One region of the Paenibacillus sp. Y5S-9 genome, then DNA from elsewhere that is predicted to be linked to it. Evidence: riboswitches for the same ligand, from Rfam matches in the RefSeq annotation. Region 1 holds a riboswitch; each other region holds the start of a gene.
What was found. Region 1 has a riboswitch for cyclic di-AMP ahead of V6669_RS00150 (ubiquitin-like domain-containing protein). Riboswitches for the same ligand answer to the same signal wherever they lie in the genome.

Region 1 (4,984 bases):
TGCGGAATGAAGACTGTAGGAGGCACAATGCACACAAGCTCCGGCATACTGTAGTACTGAACTGCGATGCTCAGACTGCCGTAGTCTTTTGATCCTGGTGCAGCCGCCATGCGTTCAGCCACTTCTTTTTGGATCATGACAACAATACTGTCTACCGGCAGCTTCTCTTCCAACAGTTTCATCATGATTGGAGTCGTTACATAATAAGGCAGGTTAGCCACAACACTGACTTTGTCCACGGATGCAAAATCCGTATTAAACAATTCAGCCAGATCAAGCTTCAGCACATCCCCATGATGAACACGTACATTTGAATAAGGCTGCATCACTTCTCCCAGGATTGGGATTAAGCGCTGATCAATCTCTACGGCTGTGACAGGACCGGCTACCCGAGCCAGTCGCTCCGTAAGGGCTCCAATACCCGGCCCGATCTCTAACGCGCCCTTGGACTCGTCCAAATCGGCTGCATTAACGATTTTGTTCAATATATTTTGATCGATCAGAAAGTTCTGACCCAGACTTTTCTTGAATGAGAATCCGTGTCTTTGAATAATCTCTTTCGTTCGCTTGGGCGTTGCAATTTCTATCGTCTCTTCCATGTCCTTCATATGCTCACAATCCTTCACGTTCAATTTGCGCTAATGCTGTAGAGAACTCTTCCCGTGTAATCTGAAATACACTGAGACGTTTGTGGAACTGCTTCCCGTTACAATAACCGATGCCCAGCAGATTGCCCATCTCCATGCGACGTGCAGCAGCCTGCGGATGCACGATAAGTCCTGCCGCGATCAGGTCCTCCCAATCGATCAGGCTCGGAGCACCTTCGTATGAAGTATGTACGCGTGCCAGAGCATGACGGATCGCCTCCGGTGAGGCATTCTCCACCCCAATGTCCCCTTTGCGTGTTGCATCGGCTTCCGGAATGAAGGCATGTTTGCAGCCAGGCACCTTGTTCGCAATAATTTTACGAATGCGTTCGCCAGCATGATCCGGATCTGTCAGTACAATGACTCCCCGTCTCTCCTGAGCAAGCGCAATCCGCTTCAGAATGCGTTGGTTGATTGCTGAGCCACCTGTTTCTATTGTATCGGCTTCAACGGCCCGACGGATGGCTACCGTATCGTCACGGCCTTCCACCACAATGACTTCTTTTATCATGTTCCATTTCTTCCTTTCTAACGCAAAAAGAAGAGGAATATCCTCTTCTCTGCCAACGGCGGGGGAGACTGAATTCAGACTCCTCCGCCGCATATTCCGCATGAATCATTCATGCAACTATTTTATAGCATTCCCATTTCAAAGTAAAACGATTTTAGTTCGCTTCCGGCTTCACCGGACCGATCACGTAGACCGTCTTGCCTTTCTTACGTCCAAAATTCAGGGCATGCTTCACACTGTCATAATATACATCAATTTTGTTGCCTTTAATGGCACCGCCTGTATCTTCCGCACGACGGAATCCCAGACCTTCGATATATACCCACCAGCCAATTGGAATGACTTTGGGATCAACCGCAATGGTGCGCCCTTCCGTTACACGAGTACCGGAAGCTGTTTTAGTTCCAATGCCAGGCTCTTCGGAAGAGTAGGCAGTCATGGATACATTTTTAAGTACTTTTGAGTATTTAAAAGAAGTCCCGGATACGGTAATGACTTTGCTGCCCGAGGCAGATGTTTTCTTCGAGTTCGTTGTTGTAGCCTTTTTGGTTGTTGAAGTTTGAGCCGATACGGTCTGAATCACAGGTTCTTTCACGACCGGTTTTGCTTTGGTGCCGACAGCGATCACTTTATCTACACGATTATTCGCGACAGATTTGCCGACCATTTTTTTGGAGACCAATTCTCCATCCTGAAATACCTTTTCGATATGCTGTACAAGTGTGCCTTCTTTGCCGTTTACAACGACACGGTTATCCCCTTTGTACAAGCTAGGGTCAGCCGTTTTAATGACTTTGTAAGCGATTGGCTGCTCTACCTCCACTGTACGCTTTGTTACGCGCACTACACGGATCTTCATATCCGCTTTGATGGCAGTTCCAAGCGCCGGATACACTTTATCATTACTCTCAACTTGAATACCTGATTTTTGAATTGCATCTTCTACCGATGAATCCGTTGTATACAGAGTCTTGGTGTCTCCGTCTGCCGTAATGTTGACTGGAACGGCCCGCTCAATAACGATTCGGTCTCCATCTGTAATCGCCCCATTCATGGACATGGATACCTTATCGTGAGGGCTGACTGTGATCGACTGCTCCTCCAGCATTTCCTGAAGCATTCCTGTACGAGTCTCTACCACCTGAGCTTTGCCATCAATAACCAGTGAAATTTGTTTCCCGGCCTGACCGTAAACGACTAACAAGATCATGATTGTAAGCGCAATTGAGAAAATCGCGATCAATGCCATTTGACGCATGTTCTCATGCTTCCACCGCAACGCGAAAGACTTACTGGATGATCGTGACTCATGGGTCTCTTCTGGTTGGAATGTGCCCACTTCTCCGTCCTCCTTCATAGCCTCGCCGTCTAAAGTAATGCATGATGTCTTTGACGTGACTATACCAAATTTTCTACAGAACACAGATTGGACCAACATAATCCGGTTCTGCACCATGAATCAATCTTCGCAACATGATGTCATCCTCCTGAATACCTACCGTATGATGACAATATTTCTTTTATTCAAAAACAAAAAAGCCAAAGAAAGAGTGTAAGAGGAACTCTTTCGTGGCTTCCGAATGATTCTGAATATCGGAAATTCATGCACGAGGTTGCCTCTCTTTTTCCGCTTGCGAGGTTAGCTGTCGGGTTCGGGCGAAAGAGAGCCGCCCTATCTTAGGTCACCCGCTCATGGCGGACGCCCTTGAATTCACCCCGAGACCCAAAGAAGAAATCAAATACGGCTTCGCAGTTCCCTTCGCTGCTTTTGGGTCAGCGAACGTTGCGCATCGGCCAAATACACCGATGTTTAAGCCCTATTGGTTCCCCCGCTCTCCGTTAACGGAGACTCAGCGAGACTGATTCATGAAAGTAATGTTGTTTCATCGGAAAGTGTCCCTTTGTTCATCCCCCGAACATCTGTCCAATTTTCCGCACAACAATTCACTGAAAAGATGATATCCTGTTTTGATGCATGTTGTAAAGCGTTGATCAAGTACGTTTTTCTGAATATTTGGTTAAAATATTGTAATATTCTTGATTTATTTGGAGCAAAGGGCAAATTACCTCCGCTTACCTGCCTTTTTCACCTCATTTGCTCGTTTTTTTAACGAATTCCAAATCGTTCCATGGCATTTTTGGTTGTTATTGCAGCAATTTCCTCCACCGAAATGCCTTTAATTTCCGCTGCTGCCTCTGCAACCAGACGTACATGCGCTGTCTCATTTCGCTTCCCACGATAAGGGTGAGGTGTCAAATATGGAGCATCTGTTTCAATGAAAAACCGGTCCATAGGAACCTTCGCCAGCACCTCTTTGGGCTGCTTTGCATTTTTGAATGTGATCGGTCCTCCGAAAGAGAGATGGAAGCCCATATCGAGACAACTTTTCGCTGTTTCCCAGCTGCCCGAGAACGAGTGCATTACACCACCAACCTCACCCGCCTTCTCTTCACGCAAAATTCTTATGATATCCTCATGTGCATCCCGATTATGGATGACAATCGGCATGTTCACTTCACGCGCCAAAGCAATTTGTTGTCGTAATACGCGATGCTGTATTTCTTTTGGTGAAGTATCCCAGTGATAATCCAATCCAATCTCACCGATCGCAACCACTTTTTCATGCTTGCATAAAGATGCAATCCACTCCAAATCGCCCTCCTGCATTGTGATCGCATCTACGGGATGCCACCCTACAGCTGCATAGATAAAGTCATATGTTTCAGCGAGTTTCATTGTGGTTGGAATCGTCTCCCGGTTAAAGCCAATGTTGATCATGCGACCAACTCCTGCATCCACAGCACGCTGAATCATGTCCTCGCGGTCCTCGTCGAATTGTGGTGCATCCAGATGTGTATGTGTGTCGAACAGCATCATGTTTGTATCTCCCTTCATGTCGAAATAACGACTATCTTCTTTATCAAAATTCAATTTGTAAAATTCAATAATTCAATGACTCATACATAAAACATTTTGGGTATCTGTGTATTACATCATTACGTTTGTTTCTTCACAACTACAATATATAGAAGATAAACGGATATTCTGATCTATATATTGCTGATTGTGCCCACTCTACCTGCTTGCATTTACAAAATTATGTCGATCTACATATACTCCCCATTAAAGCAGATTACTGTATCATGAAAAATAGCTCTTTTAGAAAGTGTTTTGATATCAAAATTCTTCATCGGATTATACCCACATGATTACAAGAAATAGGGGCGTATATGTGACGGTAATTCGTGAATAATCGCATCCACCTTGTTTTGCGGGTAATACAAATGATGTTTCCCTCGGTGAAGCCCACTTATGGAACGGACAATGTCAGATACTTCTGACAACTCACGTAAATTGTCCTGTCGATCCAGAAGAAGAATCTGCTTATCTGTGGATTCATCCGGACGAAACACATCATACGGATTATCCGAAGGAAAATCAATTTCAAGATCATATTCGGGATCGAGGCCTGCCTGTACAAAAGCTTCCCGAATCTCTTCCATCATTGTCAAGTCGACCTGTTCAAGCTCTACATACTTATATAACTTGCGATCCATAAAACGTTCGCATAACTCACTCAGAACAGTATCGTCCTCCTTGCGCCACTGCGTAAATGCCGTCTGAATCAATGCTTCATCCAACTGCAAATATTCATCTACGGATAATTCTCCATCAAATAATTGAGGGAGTGGATCAATCATGAAGCGGAATTGAAAACCTTGCTGTATGAGTGTTTTCGCTCGCTTGAATATTTGCCGCAATATAATTTCAGAACTACGAGTTACCGGATGGAAGTAAATCTGCCAATACATCTGATACCGAGAC
Region 2 (4,984 bases), 2.3 Mb from region 1:
CATGCGGGTACCATGGTACAAGGTATGCTTGACCCACGAAAGTCATGACAATCGATAATGAGCTTTGGCTTGAATTGCGTCTCAAGGACAGCGCCCAGGCAATTTCGCTTGAACTTATAGATAGATATATGATACTTTTACCTCATAGGATAGGCTTGGGAGGTCAAATCATGGAATTATTGAAACAACGAATTTTACAAGAAGGTGTGGTTATCTCGGATCAAGTATTAAAGCTGGATGGTCTGTTGAACCACCAGATTGATCCTGCATTAACGATGGAGATGGGACGTGAGTTCGCTGCCCGTTTTCGTGAAAGTGGAGTGACTCGGGTAATCACGGTAGAATCCTCAGGGATTCCGGTTGCTTTTGCCGCAGCCTATGAACTTGGGGTGCCCCTTGTATTCGCCCGTCGCAAAAAAACACTTCTGGCTGATCCTGATGCTTACTGTGAACGCGTACCGTCCTTTACCAAAGGAATTGTAACTGACATTATGGTATCCCGTGAGTTCATTCATGAGAATGACCGTATTTTGTTCATTGATGATATCATTGCCAATGGAGATGCCGCTCGTGGCGTCATCAAAATTATCGAGCGTTCCGGTGCGGAACTCGTCGGATTCGGCGTTGTGGTCGAGAAAAGTTTCCAGGCAGGGGCACGAACGATTCGTGAACAGGGTATTCCGGTGGAAGCCTTGGTACGCATTCGTTCCCTGAACGATGGTACGGTACAATTTGACGATAACGAAATGTGACATTTTAAAGGAATAGGGCCTATTTTTTGAACTATGCCTTTGCATGACCGCGGATTTCATTTATAATGGGGTTATGTTAGGGAGAGGAGGCAACACCATGGGGAACCAACCGGCAACAGAACAATTTTTTAATGATAAGCTGGCGGAATCGAAAGTTCATTTTGAACGTGCCCTGGATTGTAAACATACGGAATTCGATGACCTTTATCCCTATATGATTGAACATCCTCAATTTTTCTGGTACAAACGCTATGTTGCCTGGTCAGAATTACTGACGATTGTAGGCTTGTGCGAAGAGTTGTCCTTCTCTTGGAAAGAACAATTTACACCGCATCAAGTGGAGTACCTTGAAGAACGTGTGATGTCCGCCAAAGTGCTTGATTTTTGGTTCGAGAAGAACGACAGCAAAGAGCACGCGCAGCGGTAACTTTCAGTCGGGACATAATTTCGAATGACATGACAGTCCAATACAGTCACGTGAGACCTAAATGACATTTCATTTAGGTCTCTTTTTGTAAATAAATTTGGAATATAGGAGCCATGAAGATGATCAGTGATACAGAACTGGACGCCCTGCGTCTGTCAGGTGAGAAAGTAAGAGTAGTACGGGACGAGCTGGAATCTAACGATGTAACCGGGATTGTTGTTGCCTGGGATGGCGAGCAGGTACTTATCCGTCGTCAGAATCGACGTGTCGTCAAGCTGGATCGCGGTTACCGATATCAGCTGTTTAGCGAGCCGCGCCAGAGTCCACTTAGTGAGTAACAGTTTATAATTATGGCAGAGCCATGAGCGTTAAATGTTTGGAATTACCATGATTTGTTGGCATAATTGACTCACTCGGGAGAGAAGATAGGTACAGTGAGGAAGATCTGTAACTATAGCCGAGAGGGTGTGCTACAAGCCATGACATTGATGAATGATAAAGTTCATGCCTACAAGGATCAGATTGGAGCATTAAGCGATGTACTGCCAGGTGTGGTGAAGTCATATCATGAGTTTACGGGAGAATGTTTCCAACCTGGCGTGATTGATGCCAAGACAAAACAGCTCATTGCGCTCGGCATTGGATTGTTTGCCAACAATGAGGTATGTACTTTCTACCATGTAGAAGAAGCCCGTGCCAAGGGCGCTACAGATCAGGAGATCATGGAGACCGTAGCCGTGGCCGGAGCTGTAGGAGGCGGACATGCTCTGTCTCAGGGCGCGATGCGAGTGCAGAAGGCGCTGCATTAGTAAGCAATGAAACATACATTTTAAGCACAAAAAAGGCATCCGGTTAATAACCGATGCCTTTTTGTATGTGAATCACATTTTTCCTAACATTTTATCATACATAAACTGTCCAGTTACCCGACGTGCTGTTACATAGCGGTCATTGAAGTATGGATTCGATAACTTTGTGATGCTTACACCTTTACTGCTGGAGGCATGAGCGAATTGTCCGCCGCCGATATATACACCTGTATGTGAAATGCCTTTGCCTGTTGTATTAAAGAACACCAGATCACCTGTCCGAACATTGCTTTTGGCTACCGGAGTACCTGCTTTGGCTTGCTGCTGAGAAGTACGTGGCAATTCAATGCTGTATTTGTTGAAAAGATATTTCATAAAACCAGAACAGTCAAAGCCGGCTACAGTCGTGCCACCCCATTTGTAAGGAATACCTGTCATGTTGTTCACTACGGAGTTGATACTGCTTGCCTCTGTGCTTGTTGCCCCGGATGTAAATAATACAGCTGCTCCAAAAATGGAGATAATCAGTTTTTTCAAAATCAATGTTCTCCCTTCGATGCCTACGGAGTTAGCTAAGGGTTCGGTAGAAGGTTCCCTATATTTCCTATGTATAAGAATAATTCACCCAAATTGGTTCCCCCGTTTTCAAACATGAAACTCGGCAATGAATAATTAAGTTTTTGTAACTATTTGAAACTATATTGCATAAATGCGTAATTGTCAAACCCATTTAAAACCCTTCGTAATACCTCAATGTTAGCGGAATTAAGGTTTTTATATGAAAGAAGGGATCAAGTTTGGGTATCATTCATGACAAAAACGTCATTATTGATTCGCTTAAGACGAATTTGGATAAATAAATAGGTTTGTCATGAGTTAAAAGAACTATTCCGTTATGTAGAATTAGAGATATTATATTCATTAAGTTGCATATATTGACAAAAATCGATTTTTTGCATATTATCTGAGTATCCAATCCACATATTGGATTAAAATTGATTTTATTATGCGATAAATACAAATAAAGGAGGTTTGTGGAAGCTTATCATAGGTAAAGTAGAAGTGGCAGATTTATAAAAACGAACATAGGAGAGTGTTACATTTGAAAGCGAAGAAAATAATTACTTTTGTCCTGGCATGTACGATGGTGGTGTTCTCAGCAGTTGGAATGGCAGTTCTCCCTGTAGGGACGGTATCTGCTGCGGATGCATCGGGTACTACAGCGAGTATTTCTGATATTTTGAAGAACCAGCTGCCGGATGGAGGTTGGAGAAAAGATTATAAACAGACAAGTGGAGAGTGGGCGAAGTCCACGATAGACAACAAGGCTACATACTCAGAAATTAGAAGATTGGCGAAGGAATTCAAAAAGACGAATGATCCGCGATACTCCACAGCTGCAATCAAAGGAATTAACTTTTTGATCAACATGCAGTATTCAAACGGCGGATGGCCACAAGTCTACCAAAGCTCCGGATATCACAAACATATTACCTACAATGATGATGCCATGATTAATGTAATGATCATGCTCGATGAAGTAGCGACACGCAAAGGTGATTTCTCGTTTATCGACAGCACACTTGCTAACCGCAGTAAAAATTCAGTTGCCAAAGGTGTGGAGGCGATTCTGAATACACAAGTCGTTTCAGGTGGTAAGCTGACAGCATGGGGACAACAACATGATTCCAGTTCCCTTAAACCAGCGAGCGCAAGAATCTACGAAGTGCCATCGCTGACAGCTGGAGAAAGTGTAACAATCGTTAAATTCCTGAAAACGAGACCTGCTAACTCTAAAATCACAGCATCCATTAAAGGAGCGGAGGCTTGGTTTAACAAGGTGAAAATTACGGGTTACAAGTATGAAAGAGCTAATGGAGATAGTAAAATTATCGCTGATTCCAAAGCTGCACCAATTTGGGCACGCTTCTATGAGATCGGAACAGATAAACCAATCTTTATTGGTCGCGACGGGGTAGTTAAATACAAATTAAGTGATATTGATAAAGAAAGAAGAGGCGGTTATGCATGGTATGGCAACTGGCCTTCCAAGCTTTAATTTGTAGTTAAAGGTAAAGCCCGAATCTATCTACGTCTGGTTCGGGTTTTATTGTTATTATTTTCAGTGTTGACATGATAGATTCCGCATGATATATTATTTCTTGTCGCCGATATTGATGGCGGAGATACAATATGCGGTCGTGGCGGAATTGGCAGACGCGCACGGTTCAGGTCCGTGTGGGCTAACCCCCCGTGGAGGTTCGAGTCCTCTCGACCGCATCTAACAAAAAAACTCCTTAAGCTAACGCTTAAGGAGTTTTTTTTGCATTTTTTGATATAACACTAACTTTAGACTTGAGTATCCAAGAGGTTAGTGCTTAGCTGCATGTACAGCAAATGTCTTCCATCAGCCCTAAGGAACGTTTATTGCGCTGCGGTAACATTAATGCTGTCAATATTCGGTCCTTCCGATCCGGTGGTAACCACTTTCAATGTATTGGTCCCCGTGTTCATGGGGACCTGTATTGTTTTTTCAACCCAAGTGGACCAGCTTCCCGTAGCCGGAAAGGGCTCGTTGCTGATAACTTTGGTTCCGTTCACAAAAATGTCGAGGTTCCGTGTTCCACTTTCCAGCGCATAACGAAACTTTACGTTTTTGGTACCTGTTGTAGCATTATTAATGCCGTTCCATTGAATGGCTGAACCAGTCATCGCATTGAAGTTAACATACCCGGAGCCAGTGTAACCGGGGTAGATTGTTTCAATGGCAGCTTCCGTAAGTGATGTTCCGGTCTCAGCTTCATACGTAGTGCCACTGCCTGTATTCCCGCCGCTATTTCCGCCAGTAATGTTGGCAACAAATGTTGTTACGCTCTGAGGCGGGAGCTGTGCTGTGAAGGCTCCATTGGATACGGTAAGCGGGGTTCCGCTTGCCAGGTTTCGACTGCTGTCCGTAATCCATGAGGACACAGTGGAGGCATTACCATTCTGCAGAA
Region 3 (4,984 bases), 3.0 Mb from region 1:
ACAGATAATTCAAGCAGTAAAAAACTGGTGCTCGGTACAAGTGCCGATTTTGCACCATACGAATTCCATAAAGTGATTAATGGCAAAGATGAAATCGTCGGCTTCGATATTGAGATCGCCAAAGAGATTGCCAAAGATCTTGGCGCTGAGCTTGTGATTGAGGATATGGGCTTCGACGGTCTTCTGCCTTCATTGCAGAGCGGGCGTGTTGATCTGGTGATTTCAGGTATGACGCCGACGGATGAGCGGAAGAAAAGTATCGATTTTTCCGACACCTATTATAAATCAAAACAAGTGATTATGGTTCGCAATGTGGATAAAGACAAATATCCAACCATGGCAGAACTTGAAAATGCGAAGATTGGCGTTCAGAAAGGCTCCATTCAGGAAACGATCGGACAGAGTATTCCAGGAGCGAAGCTTACTGCGCTGGATAAAATCTCGGATATTGTGCTTCAACTGCAAACAAAACGCATTGACGCGGCAATCGTTGAAGATACCGTTGCTGCAGGTTATCTGGACGATATCATTGGACTTGCTGCTGCTGTTCCGGACGAAGAGCAAGCAGAAGCGGCAATCGGGATTCGTAAAGGTAATACCGAGCTGCTAGCTGCAGTAAATGGAACACTGGAGCGACTGAAAAGTGAAGATAAAATCAATCAGATGGTGACGGACGCCAGCCTCTTGATGGCGGATAAAGCGAACAAATCACAAAATATTTTCCAAGTATTCTGGGAGTACAAAAGTTTCTATGCTACAGGTGTAGGATACACACTTCTGTTGTCTGCACTTGGGGTTATCTTCGGGGTAATTATTGGATTGATCATCTGTTTGTTCCGTTTGCATGACGCCGCAATCTTGCGCTGGATTGGTACAGCTTACGTTGAAGTGATTCGTGGCACACCGATGCTGGTACAATTAATGATTATTTACTATGGTTTTTCTCTGAGCTTTGGCATTAACTTTACTGCACTTCAGGCAGGTATCATTACACTTTCAATCAATAGTGGTGCCTATCTGGCGGAGATTTTCCGTGCAGGTATCCAAGGTGTGGATCGTGGTCAGTTGGAGGCAGCTCGTTCCTTAGGTATGGGAAGAGGCGATGCGATGCGTTATATCATATTGCCACAGGCCTTCAAAGCTGTATTACCTGCGATCGGTAATGAATTCATTACCATCATCAAGGAATCCTCCATTATCTCGGTTATCGGTATGGTGGACATTATGTATCAGGCAAGTGTGGTCAAAAACATTACGTATCAAGGCTTGAGTCCATTTTTGATTGCAGCAGCCATCTACTTTGTATTAACGTTCATTTTGTCCAAGCTGCTGGGACGACTGGAAAGGAAGTTGAGTGCAAGTGATAGACGTTAGACAATTACACAAATCTTATGGTAATAACGATGTGCTTAAGGGCATTAACGTGACAATTGGCAAAGGTGAGGTTGTCGTGGTCATCGGTCCTTCCGGTTCAGGTAAAAGTACTTTCTTGCGTTGTCTGAATCTGCTGGAACAGCCTACCTCAGGAGAGATTGATTTTGAAGGTGTGTCAATTACGGACCCCAAGCACAACATTAATGCAACTCGTGAGAAAATGGGCATGGTGTTCCAGCATTTCAACCTGTTCCCACACAAAACGGTACAGCAAAACATCACGATTGCTCCGATTAAAGTGAAGAAACAATCCACTCAGGAAGCGGAGAAAATTGCCGCTGATCTGCTTAACACCGTGGGCTTGTACGATAAAAAAGATACATTCCCGAATCAGCTGTCCGGTGGACAGAAGCAGCGGATCGCCATTGCTAGAGCATTGGCCATGCAGCCGCATGTGATGCTGTTTGACGAGCCTACTTCGGCACTGGACCCCGAGATGGTTGGCGAAGTGCTGGATGTCATGAAACGTCTTGCAGAAGGCGGGATGACGATGGTCATCGTAACACATGAGATGGGTTTTGCACGTGAAGTGGGAGACCGAATCCTGTTCATGGATGGCGGGGTTATTGTGGAAGAGGGAACACCTGATGAGGTATTTGGAGCTCCAAAAAATTCACGTACACGTGATTTTCTTGCCAAAGTACTCTAAATGAAGTGTCAAATAGCGTTACTGACTTCGAGTCGGTAACGCTATTTTTTTGTGCGTATTAATCACTTATAGATTTGAAAAGTAACTTTTCTGTTACCAAATGTAAAGGAATCGGGTCGTCCAACATTTCTAAAGTATCCTGTATTCTTACATATGCTTACATGTTAAAACCATTTGGTAAGAATTACTACAAGTTCAGGTTACAAAATTGTGATATATTGAACTCTGCCGAAACTTCCGGACAGGAAGTGCGGGGGATGTAACGATGCAGATTGTGCAGGGGGAAGATCTACAGCACACTGCTTGGGGTGAATTAGGGGTACATAACGTTTCAAATGTAATGAAGAACCTATAGGGTGGGCTCCTCATCCGAATCCGACAACTAACTTCGCAGGCACAATGAGGGAGGAAGACCATGATTAACAAGAAACGTATAGCCAAAACAGCAGTAGCATTATTGACAACAGCAATGCTCATTCAAGCCGTTCCGGCTCACGCCGATTCAGTTCATGTGGCCAAAGAAGGGGATACCTTCTACACCTTATCAAAACAATATGGAGTAGCAATCAACACGTTGGTTAAAGCGAACAACGACATTTCGCCTTACAACATTTATGGTGGTTTGAAAATTACGATTCCCGGTAAGGCAAACAATGTAGCAGCAGCTGCGGCAACGGAGAGCAAGACCCAAGCGAAGACTGTTACTACAGCAAGCTTGGACGTTAACACAGATAACAAAGTTGTTCAGGCTTGGGGTAAAACATTCGATTACAGCAAAGCTGTGAACGTAAAAGCAACGGCATACTCTGCAGATCCGTCTGAAAATGGAGGATGGGGTGCTGTGGATTACTTCGGCAATGATCTTGAACTGGGTACGATCGCAGTTGATCCAAGTGTGATTCCACTCGGAACCAAAGTACTGGTAACCGGTCACAGCCATCCGGGATTGCCAAAACAGGCTTTTGTAGCTACAGCTCGTGATGTGGGCGGTGCAATCAAGGGTCACCGGATTGATATCTTTATCCCGGGTAGCAAACAGTCTGTAAGCACATTTGGTTTTCAGGATATCGAGCTGTACATTCTGAAGTAGAGAGATCATAACATTTAAAATGAATTCAAACAGGGTGTCTGCCAGTCGCTAATCTGCGATTGAACAGCACCCTTTTAATATTCGCATTTATTTGTTATCACGGTCATCCTAATCTTTGGCCTTTGGCAATCCCAACATCTCGTCCAAGGTGACCAGTTCATATCCCCGGTTACGCAGTTCTTCAATGATTTCAGGCAATGCCTCAATCGTACCGTTCAGGTTAGATCCCACACCGCCTCCTGCATGTTGCAGAACGATGGAGCCAGGTTTCACAGCAGATAGGATGTTATCCTTCACCTCTTCCTTGGAGAGGCCTTTCCAGTCCAGTGAGTCAACATTCCAGTTCACAATGCTATAGTGTTGTCTAGCAGCCCATTGCAGCTGTTCTTCATTAATGTCTCCATAAGGCGGCCGAATCATCTTGGGCGTATATCCCGCTAAATGTCGAATAATATCCCCGGTATGTAAAATTTGTTTGCGAAAGGCATTCATCGACAGCTTACTGAATTCAGGATGATTGTAGCTGTGATTACCAACCATATGCCCTTCCTTAACGATGCGTTTCACCAGATCCGGATGTTTCTCAGCACGACTACCCACGATGAAGAATGTAGCTCTGACATTGTATTTCTTCAATACATCCAGCACTTGTGGAGTAAACCGTGGATCAGGTACATCATCAAAAGTCAGTGCAACCTTCTTTGTTGAAGGACCATTGGTTTTGAACGTATCGGCATATTTTTGACGTAACTGTCCCAATGTCAGTTGTTCTTCTTCAGCAGAATCCGAACCTGATACTGATTCAATTGACGGGCTTGAAACATCCCGCGATGAAACTGGAGCATGATATCCCCCGAGAAAAATAACGATAACCATCAGCATAATGAGGCGTACGCGCATAATAACAGCCTCCTTTTCCAAAATGACGTTCTCCTTGGTATGCCCGGGGGTTCCATAAAATATGCGTAGTGTGAGAAGTTTCATTGCGGATTTAGCTTATGACAGCCATAATTCCTCCATATATAACATATAGAAAAGGATAGGTGGATAGGATATGAGTACATATGATTTGAAATCCATACGTTTACAGGTGATTGAAGCAGGAGAGGATAAGGTTTTTCTCGTTACCGGAGGAAAGGCGCATATTGGCGCCGTAGCCACGTTCTACGTGGATCATGAGCGCGTAAGCGGGACGACGGTACATATTCCTGGGCATAAGGAACAAGAGCTGTGTGAGCGGCTTGCCCGAAAGGCTGCCCTGCAGCTGAAAGTAACCGTTACGGTGATCATGGGTATCCATTTTGATTCCATCACGCGGATGCAGATCGACGAAATCGTGCAGACTGCAGAGAGGCTGATGGAGGATCATCTGAACAACGATAAAAGATCTTCCTAACATAAAGAGCAATCGCATGTTTTGATTTTATTTGCTAAAATTGAAACGAGTTGTAGATTGTTACGTATGTATGTTTATATACGATGTAATATCGACTAGGAGGAATAACATAATGTCCATTTTCAAACGATTGCGTGATTTAACAATGTCTAACGTTAACGCCATTATTGACAAGGCGGAAGATCCAATCAAGATGACGGACCAATATATCCGTGACATGCAAGAGGATCTGGAAGATGCGGAGAAAGCAGTAGCTCAACAGATCGCCATTGAGAAGAAGTTCAAGCAGTTATTCGAAGAGCAGGAAGCACTTGTGAAGAAACGTGAAGAGCAGGCGCATACGGCGGCACGTGCTCAGAATCTGGATTTGGCTCGACGTGCTCTGGAAGAGAAAAAGGCCGCTGAAGAGAAGATG

Region 2: it holds a riboswitch for cyclic di-AMP, as region 1 does, so the genes downstream of both, V6669_RS10575 (C40 family peptidase) here and V6669_RS00150 (ubiquitin-like domain-containing protein) in region 1, are expected to answer to the same signal.
Region 3: it holds a riboswitch for cyclic di-AMP, as region 1 does, so the genes downstream of both, V6669_RS17500 (3D domain-containing protein) here and V6669_RS00150 (ubiquitin-like domain-containing protein) in region 1, are expected to answer to the same signal.

The regions. Positions count from the first base shown of each region.
Region 1 covers NZ_CP145887.1:31,018-36,001, reverse strand. The annotation lists gene rsmA (16S rRNA (adenine(1518)-N(6)/adenine(1519)-N(6))-dimethyltransferase RsmA) at 1-608, opposite strand, end outside; gene rnmV (ribonuclease M5) at 613-1,158, opposite strand; gene V6669_RS00150 (ubiquitin-like domain-containing protein) at 1,313-2,497, opposite strand; cyclic di-AMP (ydaO/yuaA leader) riboswitch at 2,771-3,024, opposite strand; gene V6669_RS00145 (TatD family hydrolase) at 3,266-4,036, opposite strand; gene V6669_RS00140 (HD domain-containing protein) at 4,369-4,984, opposite strand, start outside.
Region 2 covers NZ_CP145887.1:2,350,650-2,355,633, forward strand. The annotation lists gene V6669_RS10555 (xanthine phosphoribosyltransferase) at 171-752, shown strand; gene V6669_RS10560 (hypothetical protein) at 850-1,179, shown strand; gene V6669_RS10565 (hypothetical protein) at 1,299-1,517, shown strand; gene V6669_RS10570 (carboxymuconolactone decarboxylase family protein) at 1,659-1,988, shown strand; gene V6669_RS10575 (C40 family peptidase) at 2,061-2,525, opposite strand; cyclic di-AMP (ydaO/yuaA leader) riboswitch at 2,531-2,662, opposite strand; gene pelA (pectate lyase) at 3,082-4,047, shown strand; tRNA gene V6669_RS10585 (tRNA-Leu) at 4,184-4,268, shown strand; gene V6669_RS10590 (carbohydrate-binding protein) at 4,413-4,984, opposite strand, start outside.
Region 3 covers NZ_CP145887.1:3,974,354-3,979,337, reverse strand. The annotation lists gene V6669_RS17510 (ABC transporter substrate-binding protein/permease) at 1-1,374, shown strand, start outside; gene V6669_RS17505 (amino acid ABC transporter ATP-binding protein) at 1,361-2,083, shown strand; cyclic di-AMP (ydaO/yuaA leader) riboswitch at 2,300-2,496, shown strand; gene V6669_RS17500 (3D domain-containing protein) at 2,499-3,173, shown strand; gene V6669_RS17495 (polysaccharide deacetylase family protein) at 3,282-4,073, opposite strand; gene V6669_RS17490 (hypothetical protein) at 4,228-4,569, shown strand; gene V6669_RS17485 (PspA/IM30 family protein) at 4,682-4,984, shown strand, end outside.